Regions from separate parts of the Diaphorobacter nitroreducens genome, predicted to be linked through region 1. Evidence: predicted binding sites of a transcription regulator. Region 1 holds the regulator's gene; each other region holds the start of a gene.
What was found. Region 1 encodes LexA, which represses DNA repair genes until DNA is damaged. Its sites were predicted from a motif close to ACTGTATNNNNATACAGT; they were not measured.
Positions count from the first base shown of each region.

Region 2: a site for LexA is predicted at 2,589-2,606, ahead of BA022_RS07105 (VRR-NUC domain-containing protein). Genes of this name have one in related genera too.
Region 3: a site for LexA is predicted at 3,448-3,465, ahead of BA022_RS10390 (DNA topoisomerase IV subunit B). Genes of this name have one in related genera too.

Region 1 is NZ_CP016278.1:1,386,774-1,391,991, reverse strand. It holds gene hrpA (ATP-dependent RNA helicase HrpA) at 1-102, shown strand, start outside; gene BA022_RS06470 (pyridoxamine 5'-phosphate oxidase family protein) at 336-836, opposite strand; gene BA022_RS06465 (hypothetical protein) at 958-1,359, opposite strand; gene lexA (transcriptional repressor LexA) at 1,521-2,195, opposite strand; gene BA022_RS06455 (asparaginase) at 2,278-3,249, shown strand; gene adk (adenylate kinase) at 3,337-3,993, opposite strand; gene kdsB (3-deoxy-manno-octulosonate cytidylyltransferase) at 4,115-4,903, opposite strand; gene BA022_RS06440 (Trm112 family protein) at 4,900-5,082, opposite strand; gene lpxK (tetraacyldisaccharide 4'-kinase) at 5,091-5,218, opposite strand, start outside.
Region 2 is NZ_CP016278.1:1,528,408-1,533,625, forward strand. It holds gene BA022_RS07100 (helicase C-terminal domain-containing protein) at 1-899, opposite strand, end outside; gene BA022_RS07105 (VRR-NUC domain-containing protein) at 896-2,581, opposite strand; gene BA022_RS07110 (response regulator) at 2,691-3,368, shown strand; gene BA022_RS07115 (ATP-binding protein) at 3,365-4,825, shown strand; gene BA022_RS07120 (TlpA disulfide reductase family protein) at 4,833-5,218, shown strand, end outside.
Region 3 is NZ_CP016278.1:2,228,723-2,233,940, forward strand. It holds gene parC (DNA topoisomerase IV subunit A) at 1-535, opposite strand, end outside; gene BA022_RS10385 (lytic transglycosylase domain-containing protein) at 532-1,410, opposite strand; gene BA022_RS10390 (DNA topoisomerase IV subunit B) at 1,449-3,431, opposite strand; gene BA022_RS10395 (MFS transporter) at 3,548-4,765, shown strand; gene BA022_RS19560 (hypothetical protein) at 4,768-4,896, shown strand; gene BA022_RS10400 (class I SAM-dependent methyltransferase) at 4,899-5,218, shown strand, end outside.

The DNA of each region.
Region 1 (5,218 bases):
CTGGAGGAACTGCGCGTGAGCTTCTTCGCGCAGGAGTTGCGCACGCCGTATCCGGTCAGCGGCAAGCGGCTGGACAAGGTCTGGTCGCAACTGGTGTCTTGAGGGGCTCTCGCGCGGGGACAGGCCTTCGGGGCAGATGTGCCGCCACCGGCTGCCGTGGGCGGGGCCGTTCATGCTTTGGCGCGCACCGCGAGCGTCCGCCAACCCGTCACCCAGCCGGCCCTGGCCGCGACCTGTGTGTGGCCTTCCCGGGCACCGGGCTAGCGGCCGCCAGCGCTCGCCTGGGCGGAACGGCCCTTGCCATCCAACTGCTGGCGGCGCCGATCGCCCCAGCGTCAAGACGTGAGCAGCGCCTTCAGCTCCTCGGCAGATAAATCCCGCGCCGCGCCAAACCCTGCCACGTGGCGGCCCACCGAAGGGATGATTTGCACGAACTGGAAGTCGCCCAGCGCCGTCATGGGCGCTGCGTCAGGGAAGCGCCGCAGGTAGGCGGCGCGCGCGCTGGCGGCTGCCTCGGGCGCAAGCAGTACGGCTTGTCCTTGGATGGCAACGCGCTCCAGCGCATGCACGGGCTGGGCCGCGTCCTCGGGCGCCGTGATCAGGAGAGAAACCGCGGGCGATTGCCGCAGGTTGCGGGTATGGGCGGCGAGGGCGCTGACATGCAATACCAGCACCTGGGCCGTGGAGTCGATGGCATACGGAACGAACGACACCGCCGGCGTTGTGAATGGCACCGATTCCGCGCCGGGCAGGGTTCGCAGCGTTGCCAGCGCGGCCGTGCGCCGGCCCCACAGCAGTTGCCGCAGCAAGCGGTCCAGGCGGGACTCGTGGGTCATGGCGTGCTTGGGGGCGGGCAGTTGCAAGTGCCGTGCATTGTAGAAACGGACCTGCGATGAACGCGCTGCGGCCGTGACGCCTTCGAAAAGTGTCAGAAGTGGTCGCAGCAGTGCCCCGCGGTCAGCGCAGGGCCAGGCGCTCCAGTTCCGCGCACACATCGGCCATGCGGCCGGAAATCACGAGCTTGCAGGCGTCGTCGGTGTCATGGCGCAGGATCACGCGCAGGGGGAGCGAACGGGTGGAGATCGCAGGCCGCAGACCTGTGTGCTGCGTGGCCGCATCCGCGGCAGGCATGGCAAAGGCGCGGTGGCGGGCCGGAATTTCTTGCGCCATGCCTGCCACGGCGGGGCTATCGGGAGGGCCGGCGTTGGGCGTCGCTCCATGGAGTGCATCGGTGCGTCCGTGCGTGGTGCAGGCAGAGGGTGCCGCGCCGCGCGACATATGGCGTGCGGCCAGTCCCCATCGGCGCAGGCGGCGCAAGGGGCGGGAAAGGGTGGCAAAGGCAAAGAGGGCAAATCCCATGTGAAGACTCCGGCATGCCAGGGCATGAAGGTGGAACACAGGCAGGATTGCCAAGGACGTCAAGCGCGCATCCGCAGGGTTGGCATGCCGCAGCTACGGGGCATGCCCGGGCTACCGCCTGCCAGACGCCCGCCACCTGCGGTGGCGCTGCATTCAACGGACTACATGAGCATGGTGTTGCGTATCAGGCCCACGGCCAGCCCTTCGATCTCGAAAGGTTCGCCCGGCTCGACGCGGATCACCGGGTAGTCGGGGTTCTCGGGCAGCAGTTCGATGGCGCTGCCTGTGCGGCGCAGGCGCTTGACCGTGACGTCATCGCCCAGGCGCGCCACGATGATTTGCCCGTTGCGCGCCTCGCGCGTTGCCTGTACGGCGAGCAGGTCGCCGTCCATGATGCCCGCGTCGCGCATGGACATGCCGCGCACCTTGAGCAGGTAGTCGGGCTTGTGCGCAAACAGGCTGCCTTCCACCGTATAGGTCTGGTCCACATGCTCCTGGGCGAGAATGGGCGAGCCAGCCGCCACGCGGCCCACCAGCGGCAGCGTGAGCTGCGACAGGCCGGGTATCGGCAGGTTGAACTGGGCGCCGCGCGCCGCATTGATGTTGCGCACGGTTTCGCCGCGCAGGCGGATGCCGCGCGAGGTGCCGCTGACCAGTTCGATCACGCCCTTGCGGGCCAGCGCCTGCAGGTGCTCCTCGGCCGCGTTGGCGGACTTGAAACCCAGCTCTGCCGCGATCTCGGCGCGGGTGGGCGGGGCGCCGGTGCGCGCGATGGCGGTCTGGATCAGGTCCAGGATCTGCTGTTGGCGGGCGGTGAGCTTGGGACTGTCGAGCATGGTGCGATCCAATGCGGTCGGTGGTTGAGTGGGTTACTGTTTTTTAATCCAGTATCTGTATTTTTGAACAGTTTTTGGAGGGATGCAAGTGGCAGCTGCAAGAAAAATCGTCGTTGTGGGCACCGGCGGCACGATTGCGGGCTCTTCCGCGGTGCAAGGCGCGAACGTGGGCTACACGGCCGGGCAGATCGGCGTGGAGCAATTGCTGGCCGCGGTGCCCGGGCTGGTGCAGGCCGCGGGCGGCGCGCTGGTGGCTGAACAGGTGGTGCAGCTGGACAGCAAGGACATGGGCTTTGACGTGTGGGCGCGCCTGGCCGGTCGCTGCGCCGCACACCTGGCCGACCCGGCCGTGGCCGGCGTCGTCATCACCCACGGCACGGATACGCTCGAGGAAACCGCCTGGCTGCTGCACAACCTGCTCGATACCACCGCCAAGCCGGTGGTACTGACCTGTGCCATGCGTCCGGCCACGGCGCTCGCGCCGGACGGGCCGCAGAACCTGCTGGATGCCGTCACGCTGGCGGCCGATCCCTCAGCGCGGGGGGTTCTGATGGCGGCCGCTGGCGTGGTGCACGGGGCACGCGAGGTGAGCAAGGTGCACCCGCTGCGGCTGGACGCGTTCGACTCCGGCGATGCCGGGCCTCTGGGCTGGATGGAAGCGGGGCGCGTGCGCTGGGCCCGCGGCCTTGCGCCGCAGGTGGAACAGCCCGCGCATGGCGCGCTGGTGCCGATCCTGCCAGATGCAGCCTGGCCACGCGTGGAGATCGTCCTCAGCCACGCCGGCGCGGATGGCGCGTTGGTGGACTGGCTGGTGGAGAAGGGCGTGCGCGGCATCGTGGTGGCCGCCACCGGCAATGGCACGCTGCACCATGCGCTGGAGGCCGCGCTCGCGCGTGCCGTGGCGGCCGGGGTGCAGGTGCGCGTGGCTTCGCGCTGCCCGCAGGGGCGGATGATGGACCTGACGGGTACGTCCTGGCGCGATGCGGATGGGCTGAGCCCTGTGAAGGCACGGGTCAGCCTGCTGCTGGAGTTGATGCAGTCCGCTAATTCATAAGCACCGTCATGGGCCGAGGCGCTTGCCTGGGCACACAGCACAACGCCCCGCGTTGCGGGGCGTTGGCGGGCGCCGGCGGCGGGTTCGTCAGCTTGACAGTGCCGTCAGGGCGCGCTGGGTGATTTCCTCCACGCTGCCGGTGCCTTGAATGGCACGGTACTTGGGCGCGTTGGCGGGATCGGTCTTGGCCCAGCTGGAGTAATAGTCCACCAGCGGGCGGGTCTGGTCGCTGTAGACCTGCAGGCGCTTCTTGACGGTTTCTTCCTTGTCGTCCTCGCGCTGCACCAGGGGCTCGCCCGTCACGTCGTCCTTGCCTTCGACCTTGGGCGGGTTGAACTTCACGTGATAGGTGCGGCCCGAAGCCGGGTGGGAGCGGCGGCCGCTCATGCGTTCGATGATGGCGTCGAACGGCACGTCGATCTCCAGCACATAGTCGAGCTTCACGCCCGCGGCTTTCATAGCGTCTGCCTGGGGGATGGTGCGTGGGAAGCCGTCGAACAGGAAACCCTGGGCACAGTCGGGCTCGGCGATACGCTCCTTCACCAGGTTGATGATCAGGTCGTCGCTGACGAGCTGGCCCGCATCCATGACGGCCTTGGCCTGCAGGCCCAGCGGCGTGCCGGCCTTGACGGCGGCGCGCAGCATGTCGCCGGTGGAGATCTGGGGGATGCCGAATTTCTGGCAGATGAACGCGGCCTGCGTACCCTTTCCGGCGCCGGGAGCGCCGAGCAGAATCAGTCTCATGGATGTCCTCAAGTGTTTTGAAATCAGCGGGCACGCTTGCCGTCGGCGCGCCAGCGCGGGACAGGTGCTCTTGTTGCGAACAAGGATAGCACGCGGGCCATGCGCCAAGCTGACGGCCGCGCTAGCCGCCCAGGAGGGTGCGCACGCGCTCCAGGTCGGCTGGCGTGTCCACGCCCGCACCGGGTGCGCTGCCGGTCACGTGCACGGCGATGCGGTGGCCGTGCCAGAGGGCGCGCAGCTGCTCCAGCGCTTCCAGTTGCTCGGTCGGCGCCGCTGGCAGCTGTGGAAACCGGCGCAGAAAGCCTGCCCGGTAGCTGTAGATGCCGATGTGCCGCAGCGGTGCGAAACCCACGGGCACCCCCGCTTGGCCCGGCTGCCACCAGAGGCTGCCCGGCGCGTGGTCGCGTGCGTGGGGGATGGGGGCGCGGCTGAAGTAATGCGCGAGGCCCTGCGCGTCCAGCACCACCTTCACCACGTTGGGGTTCGCAAAGTCCTCCGCGCTGTCGATGGCGTGCGCGGCGGTGCCCATGCTGGCATCGCCGCGCGCATGCAGCAGTGCGGCCACGGCGTCGATCAGCCGTGGGTCGATGAGGGGCTCGTCACCCTGTACGTTCACCACAATGTCTTCGCCCGCTAGGCCCAGCAGCTCGCAGGCCTCGGCCAGGCGATCGCTGCCGCTGGCGTGGTCGGCCCGCGTCAGCAGAGCCTGCACCCCGTGCGCCTGGCAGGCCTGGACGATGCGCGCGTCGTCCGCGGCGACCACGCAGCGCAGGGCGCCGCTCTGGCTGGCGCGGCGGGCCACATGCACCACCATGGGCAGCCCGGCGATATCGGCCAGGGGCTTGTTGGGCAGGCGGGTGGAGGCCAGGCGCGCCGGTATCAGCACCGTGAACGGTGCGGCGCGACTCACTGTTCCAGCTCCTCGTCGCTCAAGGGGCGGGCCTCGTTTTCCAACAGCACGGGAATGCCGTCGCGCACGGGATAGGCCAGCCGTGCGCTGCGCGAGATGAGTTCCTGGCGTTCGCGGTCGTAGGTCAGCGGGCCCTTGGTGACGGGGCAGACCAGCAGTTCAAGCAGTTTGGGATCCATGGTGTTCCTCAATGGCCGGACGATGATAGCGACGCCAGGCGGGCGTCGAGCGCGTCGAAGAAGGCCGGCGGGATCCGCACGGCCAGCGGCACGGCCAGCGCGTCCGGGTGCGCGGGCCAGAGCTTGACGGCGTCTT
Region 2 (5,218 bases), 140 kb from region 1:
GCGCTCTCTTTTTTGACGGTTTCCGTATCCCCGTTGGGCACCGCATCGGTGGCGGCGCCGGATGCGGCAGCGGCCGGCGCCGGCCCGCCCTGCCCTGGCGCGGCTATCGCCGGGGGCACCATCGCCGGGGGCGCCATAGCCGGGGGCGCCATCGCCGGGGGCGCCATAGCCGGGGGCGCCATAGCCTTGAGCAGCGGGAACAGCGTGCCCAGGGTCTTACCGATGCCGGTGGGCGCCTGGGCCAGCAGGCAGCGCCCGGCGGGGGCGCTGGCGCCCTCTGCGTTGGGGTGTGCGGTGCGGTACACGGCCACGGCCAGCTCGCGCTGCCCGGCGCGGAATGCGGGCAGCGGAAAGCGCAGCCGCGCCAGGGCGGCGTTGCGCTGCTGGCGGTGCGCGGCCTCGCTGTGCGCCCAGGCCAGGTAGCGCTGGCACTGCGTGGCAAAGAACGCCTGCAGCGCGGCGGCGGTGTGTTCCTGCACCAGCACGGTCTCGGCATGGGTGGTGGCGTGCACGTAGACCAGCGCAAGCTTGAGCCCCGCCAACCCGCGCGCCTGGCACAGCAGGTGGCCGTACACCTGGGCCTGGGCCCAGTGCAGCGCGCGGTGGTGGGGGCGCACGCTGTCCAGCGTGCCGCGGTAGGTCTTGATTTCTTCGAGCTGGCCCAGCGCCGCGTTCCAGCCATCGGCACGGCCGCGCACCGTCAGGTGGTCGTACGTGCCGGTCAGCGGCACCTCGGCCTCGTAGCCTGCGCCGCGGCGCTGCTGCACCGCGCGGTGGCCTTCCATGCCTTCGAGTGCGCTGGGGGCGGGGGTGAAGCGCAGGTCCAGGTCGCCCGTGCGGGCCGTGAACTCGCACAGCGCGCGCACGGCCACGACGTGGGAGCGCGGGGCGGGCGTCATGCCGGGCCGCACCACTGCACGTGGCACACCTGCACCGGAATGCCCTGCGCCACGCAGTACGCCAACCAGCGGATCTGGTTGTCCTGCAGCTTGTCGCCGGGGGCCTTCACCTCCACCAGCGCATAGCGCTCGGCCCCGGGCGGGCGGCCGGGCCAGAAGCGCACCAGGTCGGGCAGGCCGGTGCGGTTGGCCTGCACGTCGCACAGCAGCCGGGCAAACAGCCGCTCCAGGTGCGCGGGCGGAATGCAGTCCAGCGCCAGCGCCAGCAGCTCGGCGCTCAACGCACCCCAGGCCACGAAGGGCGACTGGGTGCCGTGCTTCTCTTCAAAGCGCTGCACGATGGTGGCGCGGTAGCGGCCGTCGTGCAGCTCGGCCAGGCAGGCGTTGAACAGGGCCTGGCGGCGCGCCACGAAGTCGGGCGCGGCCAAGTCGGCCGGCCCGCTCTGGAAGGGGTGGAAGAACGCGCCGGGCAGCGGCGCAAAGATGGCCGGCCAGCACAGCAGGCCGAACAGCGCGTTGACGAGCGTGTTCTCCACATAAAACACCGGCGCCTCCGCGCAGTGCCAGTGCGCGCGCAGCGCGTGCTCCACCGACTGGGGCGGCGTGGGCGCGGGCAGTTCCACGTCCATGCGCAGCGCGGCCACGGCCGGGGCCAGCGCGGGCCGGCGCGGCCCGCCGCCCTGCCCCAGGCTGCGGCGCAGGCGCGGCAGCATGCGCGCCACGCGCTGGTGTTCTTCTTCACTTTCAGGAGCAGCCAGCGCTTGATGGGCAAGGGCTAGAGCCTGATCGGAGCATTGCATGCGCTCCAGCACGCGGATCTGGCGGTGGCGCGCACCAGGGGCGCGGCTGGCGGCGTAGGCCTGTGCGGCCAGCGGCCAGTCGTGCGCACGCTCGCAGGCCTGGCCCACGCGCAGCAGGACCCGCGCGCGGCGCTGCTCCAGCCACGGCGTAGCGCTGTGCGCGGCGGCCAGGGCCTGCAGCAGCGCAGCGGCATCGGCGCCCTCCGCGTCCAGCGCCTGGCGGCAGGCGCTGAGGGCGAGGTAGGTGTCCACATCGGCTGGGCTCTGGAACGGGCGCGAGGCAGCGTCCAGCGGCACGGCCTCGTAGCGGAACACGCCCAGGTCGGCCAGCACGAACTCCGCCCAGCTCTGGTGCAGGTTGCCGAAGAACATGAGCCGCAAGCGCTCGCAGCGCGCGCCCACCGTCACCTGCCACACGGGCTCGTCGGCATGCGGGTGCCAGGCGGCGTAGGGCTGCCGCAGGTCAGCGCGGTCGGCCAGGGCCTGCAGCATCTCGGCCTTGCGCATGGTGGGGTGCAGCGCAGTGCCCTGCAAAATCTGTAGCAGCTCGCGCTTGGTGTGCAAGGCAAACAGCTCCAAAAGACCCAGGGGCGCATCGGCGCAAAGCCAGCCCCGCGACAGCAGCGGCGCGGCGGCGTCGCGCGTGTCGGGAATCTCGTCATAGGCCAGCTTGCTCGCGCGAAACCACGGCCCGCGCCGCATCACCATGCGCACCAGCAGGGCCTGTGCGGCCTGGGGCAGTTGCCGAAAGTCGGTGAGGAACTGCAGGTCGTCCACACCGAGCAGGTCGCCATAGCGCGTGTGCAGCCAGTCCAGCGCACGCTGGAAGTTGTGCAGGTAGTAAAAGCGGTGCGGTGCGGGCGCAGGGCCGGGCTGCGGCATACAAAAGACTGTGCGTTTATACAGTCAATGATACCGGCGCAGCGGGTGCGCCGTTAATGTGGGGATAACGCGCCGTTCCTAGAATGCGGGCTTTTGCCAAGCGGGCCGCATGCACATCCTGATCGTCGAAGACAACGCGCTTGTGGCCAGCGGCATCCAGGCCGGGCTGGAGCTGCACGGCTTCACCAGCGACACCGCGGGCAGCGTGGCGCAGGCGCAGGCCCACATGACCAGCCGCCAGTTCGATGCCTGCGTGCTGGACTTAGGCCTGCCCGATGGCGACGGCATCAGCCTGCTGCGCCAGTGGCGCGCCAAGGGGTTGGCGCTGCCGGTGCTGATCCTTACCGCGCGCAGCACCATCGAGGACAAGGTGGCCGGCTTTCAGACCGGCACCGACGACTACCTGACCAAACCCTTCGACCTGCAGGAGCTGGTGCTGCGCCTGCGCGCCCTGCTGCGCCGCGCGGGCGGGCGCACCAGCGACCTGCTGGCGCTGGGCGACTGCCAGGTCAACATGGCCACCGGCGAAGTCACGCGCAACGGCGTGGCGATAGACATCTCGCGCCGCGAATGGGCGCTGCTGCAGGCCCTGCTGCAGGCGCACGGGCGCGTGCTGAGCGCGGCGCAGCTGCATGACAGCCTGTACGGCCTGGACCAGGACGTGGGCAGCAACACCGTGAACGTACACGTGCACCATCTGCGCAAGAAGCTGGGCGCCGATGTGATCGACACCGTGCGCGGCCTGGGCTTTCGGCTGGGCACTCGGTACTGCGGCGGTGCGGCATGACGGCACGACCTATGCAAAGCCTGCGGGTTCGGCTGGTGCTGGGCCTGAGCCTGACCATTTGCCTGGTCTGGAGCGGCGTGGCGATCTGGCAGTTCATCAACATGCAGCGCGAGCTGCGCACGCTGCTGGACGACCGCCTCATCGCATCGGCCCGGATGGTGGTGGGCATCGTGCAGCAGTTCCAGCAGGCCGAGCTGGCGGCAGCGCCGCGCGCCAGCAACGATGCGCTGCTGTCGGTCATTGGCCGCGATGGCGTGGCCTGCGAGGTGAGCCTGGTGCGCAGCGAAGTGGACATCCTGCCCATCGCGCGCACCAACAACATCCCGGACATGGCCTCTGCCGGCAGCGCGGGCTTTGGCCAGATCACCAAGGGCGGCAAGCAGTGGCGCACCTATGTGCTGGAGGACAAGGGGGTGCGCGTGGCCACCGCCGACCGGCTGGATGTGCGCGACCAATTGGTGCAGACCTTCGTGCGCACGCTGGTGCTGCCCTTCGTGCTGGCACTTGCCGTCATCCTGCTGCTGACCTGGTGGATGGGCACGCGCAGCCTGCGCCCGCTGCAGCGCCTGCGCGAGGAGCTGGTGCAGCGCCCACCCCACGACCCCACGCCCGTGCAGTCGGGCCGCGACGTCAAGGAACTGGCCCCGCTGGTGGACAGCCTGAACCAGTTGCTGGCGCGCATGGACGCCAGCATGGAACACGAGCGCCGCTGGACCGCCGACGCGGCGCATGAGCTGCGCACGCCGCTCACCGCCATCAAGACCCATGTGCAGGTGGCGCAGCTGACACTTGCCGCGGGCAACAACAACGCCAGCCCCGACAAGGCCGCCAACGCACTGCGCCAGGCCGGCGAAGGCATCGACCACATGCACGCCACGCTGGAGCAACTGCTGCAGCTTGCACGCGTGGAAAGCGCCAGCGCGGGAGAGTCGCGCGCCACCGTGGGCACCGGCATCGCGCAGGCCTTCCGCCTGGCCTGCAGCCAGTCCCTGCAGCGTGCCGAGAACGAGGGCATTCAGTTGCCCTCCCCACCGCTGGACGCGGCAGAAATACCCGCCGACCCGGCAGCCTGGCAGGCAATACAGCTACCGCTGCCCCCCGCGCTGCTGGCCTGCGCCATCACCAACCTGATCGACAACGCGCTGCGCCATCACCAGGGCCCCGCCCCTGTGAGTGCCACGCTGCGCTGGCAATCCGATGCTGCCGGCCCGGGCACGGTGGAAGTCTGTGTGCGCGACGAAGGCCCCGGCCTGACCCCTGCGGAGTGCGAGCAAGCGCTGCGGCGTTTCTGGCGCAAGTCCAGCTCCTCGCCCGGCAGCGGCCTGGGCCTGACGATCGTGCGCCGCATCGCCGAAAGCGCCCATGGCACGCTGACGCTGGAGCCGGCCGAGCCCGGCCTGGGGGCGCGGCTGTGCCTTCCGGCGCTGGCGGTGACCTCTTCGGCGGCAAAGGACTGAGGCCGCCGTGGACCGCGTGCTGCACCTGGGCCCACTGGTCCTGCCGTGGATGTTGCTGGTGCTCCTGGGCGCCTGGCAGTTGGGCACGATGGTGCATGAGCGACTGGCCGCACGGCGTGGCCTGACGGCCGGCCCGGATGGCTGGCGGCTGCCCCTGGTCGCACTGATCGCGGCGCGGCTGGGCTTCGTGGCGGGCTACGCGGACCTGTATGCCGGCACCCCTACCGCGGTGCTCGACATCCGCGACGGCGGGTGGTCGCCCTGGGCGGGCCTGGGCGCCGCGCTGCTCTATGTCGCGCTGCTGTGGCTGCGCCGCAGCCCATGGCGGCAGAGCGCCACGGCAGGGCTGGCCACATTCGCCGGCGTATGGCTGCTGGGTTGGGGCGTGCTGCA
Region 3 (5,218 bases), 840 kb from region 1:
GCAACCGCGCGGGCAGCTGGCGTGGCTCCTGCGTGCTGCCGTCGTAGTTGGGCACGAAATCCACCGTGCCCATGTCGATCTCGTCCAGCAGCAGGCCGGCGATGCGGGTCAGGCGCGCCTCGGTGTAGCGCATGGCCGCCGCGCCGTCGCCATCGCGGCTGCCGAAGTTGCCCTGGCCGTCGATCAGCGGGTAGCGCTGGTTGAAGTCCTGCGCCAAGCGCACCAGTGCGTCGTAGGCCGACTGGTCGCCATGCGGGTGAAAGCGGCCCAGCACGTCGCCCACCACGCGGGCGCTTTTGACGGGCTTGGCCGCCACGTTGCGGTTTGGCCCGCTGTAGCCCAGGCCCATGCGGTCCATGGCGTAGAGGATGCGCCGCTGCACGGGCTTGAGGCCGTCGCACACGTCGGGCAGCGCGCGGCCCTTGACGACCGAGAGGGCGTATTCCAGATAGGCGCGCTGGGCATAGCCGGCCAGTTCCAGGCTGTCGCCGTGGTCGGCGGGCGCGGAGAAGTCGAGAGTGGGTTGGTCGCTCATTCAGTGAAGACAGACTCGGTCGATGACTGCCGGGCCAGGCGCGTGGGCGCAGGCGTGGACATGCGCTGCGCGTCGCCGCGCTCACCGGCATCGGATAGGGAATGGGGCGTGGCGGGCAGTTCCATGCGCACGCGCCCGGGGTTCGCGCGCTGACCGCGCGTCGGTAGCGGCGGCTTGAGCAGCGCATACAGGCCCATCACACTCTGTACGTAGTTGCGCGTCTCGCGGTAGGCGGGAACGCGGTTGCCGGCGCGCTGCACGGCACCCTCGCCCGCGTTGTAGGCTGCCAGCGCCAAGTCCAGGCGGCCCTCGAAGAGATCCATGAGGTAGCGCAGGTAGCGCGTGCCCGCGGCCACGTTGGTGGCGGGGTCCACCAGCTTTTGCTCCACCGAGCGCCTGGCGTCGCCGCTCACACCGAAGCGGCTGGCGGTGGCGGGCATGAGCTGCATCAGCCCCACGGCGCCGCGCGGCGAAACCGCACGGGTGTTGAAACCCGACTCGGTGGCGATCACCGCCTGCAGCAGCGCGTAGTCCACGCCATGGCGCGCCGACGCCGAGCGCAGGTGCTGGCGCACGAGCTTGTAGTCGTGCGACACCTCGAAGAAGGCCAGCAGCCGCGCCCCCGAGGGACTGGCCGGCCCGGTGGAGACATCGGCCGCACCCTGACGTCCGGTGTTGGAGCCGTCGCGCTCGGAGTCGAAGTCGTTGCCGCGAAAGAACAGCGCGTAACGCTCGTCCAGCTGCTGCGCGGCGAAATGCGTCACGCCGCGCTCGTCCACGAAGGCCCACAGGTCCGCATGCGCGGTTTGCTGCAAAAAAAGGAGCGCGCAGCACATGCCAGCCGTGCGCAAAAGCCCCAAAAGGCTGTTACGCATACGGTATCCCAGGCGCGCAGTCATGGCGAGTGCCTTCGTCAGATGTCCACATCCACCAGGTCGCCGTGCAGCTCCATGAGCTCGCGGCGCGCGGCGGCCTCGCCCTTGCCCATGAGCTTGGTGATCAGGCCCTCGGTGGCGGTGAAGTCGAATGTGCCCAACTGCACCGGCAGCAGGCGGCGCGTGTCGGGGTTGAGCGTGGTCTCCCACAGCTGCTCGGCGTTCATTTCGCCCAGGCCCTTGAAGCGGCTGATCTGGCATTTCTCGCGCGGCACGCCGTCCTTGGCGCACTTGTCGAGGATGCTTTCCAGCTCGGATTCATCCAGCGCATACACCTTGGCCGCGGGCTTCTTGCCGCGCGCCGGCACGTCCACGCGAAACAGCGGTGGCCGGGCGACAAAGATATGGCCGGCCTCGATGAGCTTGGGGAAGTGGCGGAAGAACAGCGTGAGCAGCAGCACCTGGATGTGCGAGCCGTCCACGTCCGCGTCCGAAAGGATGCAGATCTTGCCGTAGCGCAGGCCGGACAGGTCAGGGGTGTCGCTCGGGCCGTGCGGGTCCACGCCGATGGCTACCGAGATGTCATGCACCTCGGTGTTGGCAAACAGGCGGTCGCGGTCGACCTCCCAGGTGTTGAGCACTTTGCCGCGCAGCGGCAGGATGGCCTGGCTTTCCTTGTCGCGGCCCATCTTGGCACTGCCGCCGGCCGAGTCGCCCTCGACCAGGAAGACCTCGTTGTAGGCCAGGTCGCGGCTTTCGCAGTCGGTGAGCTTGCCGGGCAGCACCGCCACGCCCGAGCCCTTGCGCTTTTCGACCTTCTGGCCAGCCTTTTGCCGCGTTTGCGCGGCCTTGATGGCCAGCTCTGCCAGCTTCTTGCCGTATTCCACATGCTGGTTCAGCCACAGCTCCAGCGCCGGGCGCACGAAGCTGGACACCAGCCGCACGGCGTCGCGCGAGTTCAGCCGCTCCTTGATCTGCCCCTGGAACTGCGGGTCCAGCACCTTGGCCGCCAGCACATAGCTGGCGCGCGCAAACACGTCCTCGGGCAGCAGCTTCACGCCCTTGGGCAGGAGCGAGTGCAGTTCGATGAAACTCTTGACCGCGTTGAACAGGCCGTCACGCAGGCCGCTTTCATGGGTGCCGCCGGCGCTGGTGGGGATCAGGTTCACGTAGCTCTCGCGCACCGGCTGGCCTTCCTCGGTGAAGGCCACACACCATGCGGCGCCCTCGCCCTCGGCAAAGCTCTCGTTGTGGCGGTCGGCGAAGCCCTCGCCCTCGAACAGCGGGATCACCGGGTCAGCGCTCAGCGTCTGCGCCAGGTAGTCGCGCAGGCCGCCCTTGTACTGCCAGGTCTGGGTGTCGCGCGTCTTTTCATTGACCAGCTGCACCGTGACGCCGGGCATGAGCACCGCCTTGCTGCGCAGCAGGTGCGTCAGCTCGCCCATCGGAAGGTTGCTGGACTCAAAGTATTTGGCGTCGGGCCAGACGCGCACAGTGGTGCCCTGCTTGCGCTCGCCCGCCTGCAGCGGGCGCGCCGCCAGCGGCTCGGTCACGTCGCCGCCCGCAAACACCAGGCGCGCCACCTGGCCCTCGCGGTGGGTGGCCACCTCCAGCCGGGTGGCCAGGGCGTTGGTGACGCTTACGCCCACACCATGCAGGCCGCCCGAGAAGCTGTAGGCCCCGCCCTTGCCCTTGTCGAACTTGCCGCCCGCGTGCAGGCGGGTGAACACCAGTTCCACGACCGGTGCGTTCTCCTCGGGATGCAGGCCGAACGGAATGCCTCGGCCGTCGTCCTCCACGCTCACCGAGCCGTCGGTGTGCAAGGTCACCTTGATCTTCTTGCCAAAGCCCGCCAGTGCCTCGTCGGCCGCGTTGTCCAGCACCTCCTGGATGATGTGCAGGGGGTTGTCGGTGCGGGTGTACATGCCCGGCCGCTGCTTGACGGGCTCCAGTCCCTTGAGGACGCGGATCGAGCCTTCGGAGTAGTCGCTGGCGGAGGTGGATGCGGGTTTGACTGCCATGGCGGCGGATTGTAGTGCTGGATATAAAACCAGGATGGTGACACTTTCTTGCCCCGCCAGCGTGCCGCACAGGGGGGCGCCAAGCAGGCGACACGGGTTTTCGCTACATTCGCCGGATGCACGACGCAACCCGAAAACTGTCCATGGCCCAGGTGCTGATCTGCGGCGCCGCCATCGTCACTCTGTCCATGGGCATCCGGCACGGCTTCGGCCTGTGGCTGCAGCCCATCACCCAGGACATGGGCTGGACACGCCAGACCTTTGCCCTGGCCATGGCCATTCAGAACCTGTCCTGGGGTCTGTTCGGCATCTTTGGCGGCATGCTGGCCGACCGCCTGGGCGCCTTCCGCGTGCTGATCGGCGGAGCAGTGCTCTACGCCATGGGCCTGGCCGGCATGGCGCTATCTCCCACGCCGCTGCTGTTTTCGCTGACCACGGGCGTGCTGATCGGCGCTGCACAGGCGGGCACCACCTACGCCATCATCTACGGGGTGCTGGGCCGGCAGATCCCGGCCGACAAGCGCTCCTGGGCCATGGGCGTGGCCGCTGCGGCGGGCTCGTTCGGCCAGTTCCTCATGGTGCCGCTGGAGGGGCAACTGATCCTGCGCCTGGGCTGGCAAGAGGCCCTGCTGGTGCTCTCGGCCATGGTGATCCTGATCGTTCCGCTGGCCTTCGGCCTGCGCGAGCCGGGCTTTCATGGCAGCGCCCCCATCAAACGTACCCAATCCGTGGGCGAGGCCTTTGCCGAGGCGCTGCGCTACCGCAGCTTCCTGCTGCTCACCGCCGGCTACTTCGTGTGCGGCTTCCAGGTGGTGTTCATCGGTGTGCACATGCCCAGCTATCTGCGCGACCAGGGCCTCACGCCCCAGGTGGCCAGCTATGCGCTGGCGCTGATCGGGCTGTTCAACGTGTTCGGCACCTATATCGCGGGCTCGCTGGGCCAACGGATCCCGAAGCGCCACATCCTGGCGTTCATCTATTTCGCCCGTGCCGTGGCCATCACCATCTTCCTGCTGGTGCCGCTGTCGCCGCTGTCGGTCTACGTGTTCTCGGCCGTGATCGGCGCACTGTGGCTGTCCACGGTGCCCCCCACCAATGCCACCGTTGCGCAGATCTTCGGGGTGCAGCACCTGTCCATGCTCAGCGGCTTCGTGTTCTTCAGCCACCAGATCGGCAGCTTCCTGGGCGTGTGGCTGGGCGGCTATCTGTATGACCGCACGGGCAGCTACGACATCGTGTGGTACCTGGCGATTGTGTTGGGCATCCTCGCCGGCCTGGTGAACCTGCCCGTACGCGAGGGCGCCATCGTGCGCGCCACCCCTCAGGCGGCCTGACCATGCGCACGCTGTACAAGCGGTCGATCGTCGCAGCTGCGCTGCTCGCGGTGCTGCTGGGGGTGTTCGCGCTGTACCTGCAGCCCGACTTCATGCTGACGCTGGCGGACCAGATCTGGGCCTGCTTCTGACGATGGCCCCGCACGGCACCGCCCATGCGCCGCTGCCCGCGGCCTCGGAATGGATACAGCGCTGGTCCCACCTGGTGCCTGCGGGCGGCAGTGTGCTGGACGTGGCTTGCGGTCACGGCCGTCACATGCGCTGGTTCCATGAAAGAAAACACCCGGTAACGGGCATAGATAAAGCGCCAGAAGCTATCGAAAGCATAGCACCATGGGGCGCAACGATCGTTGCGGATATCGAGGCTGGCCCCTGGCCCCTGCCCGGGCAGCGCTTTGCCGGCCTGGTGGTCACCAATTACCTGTGGCGTCCTTTGCTGCCCACCATCGTGGA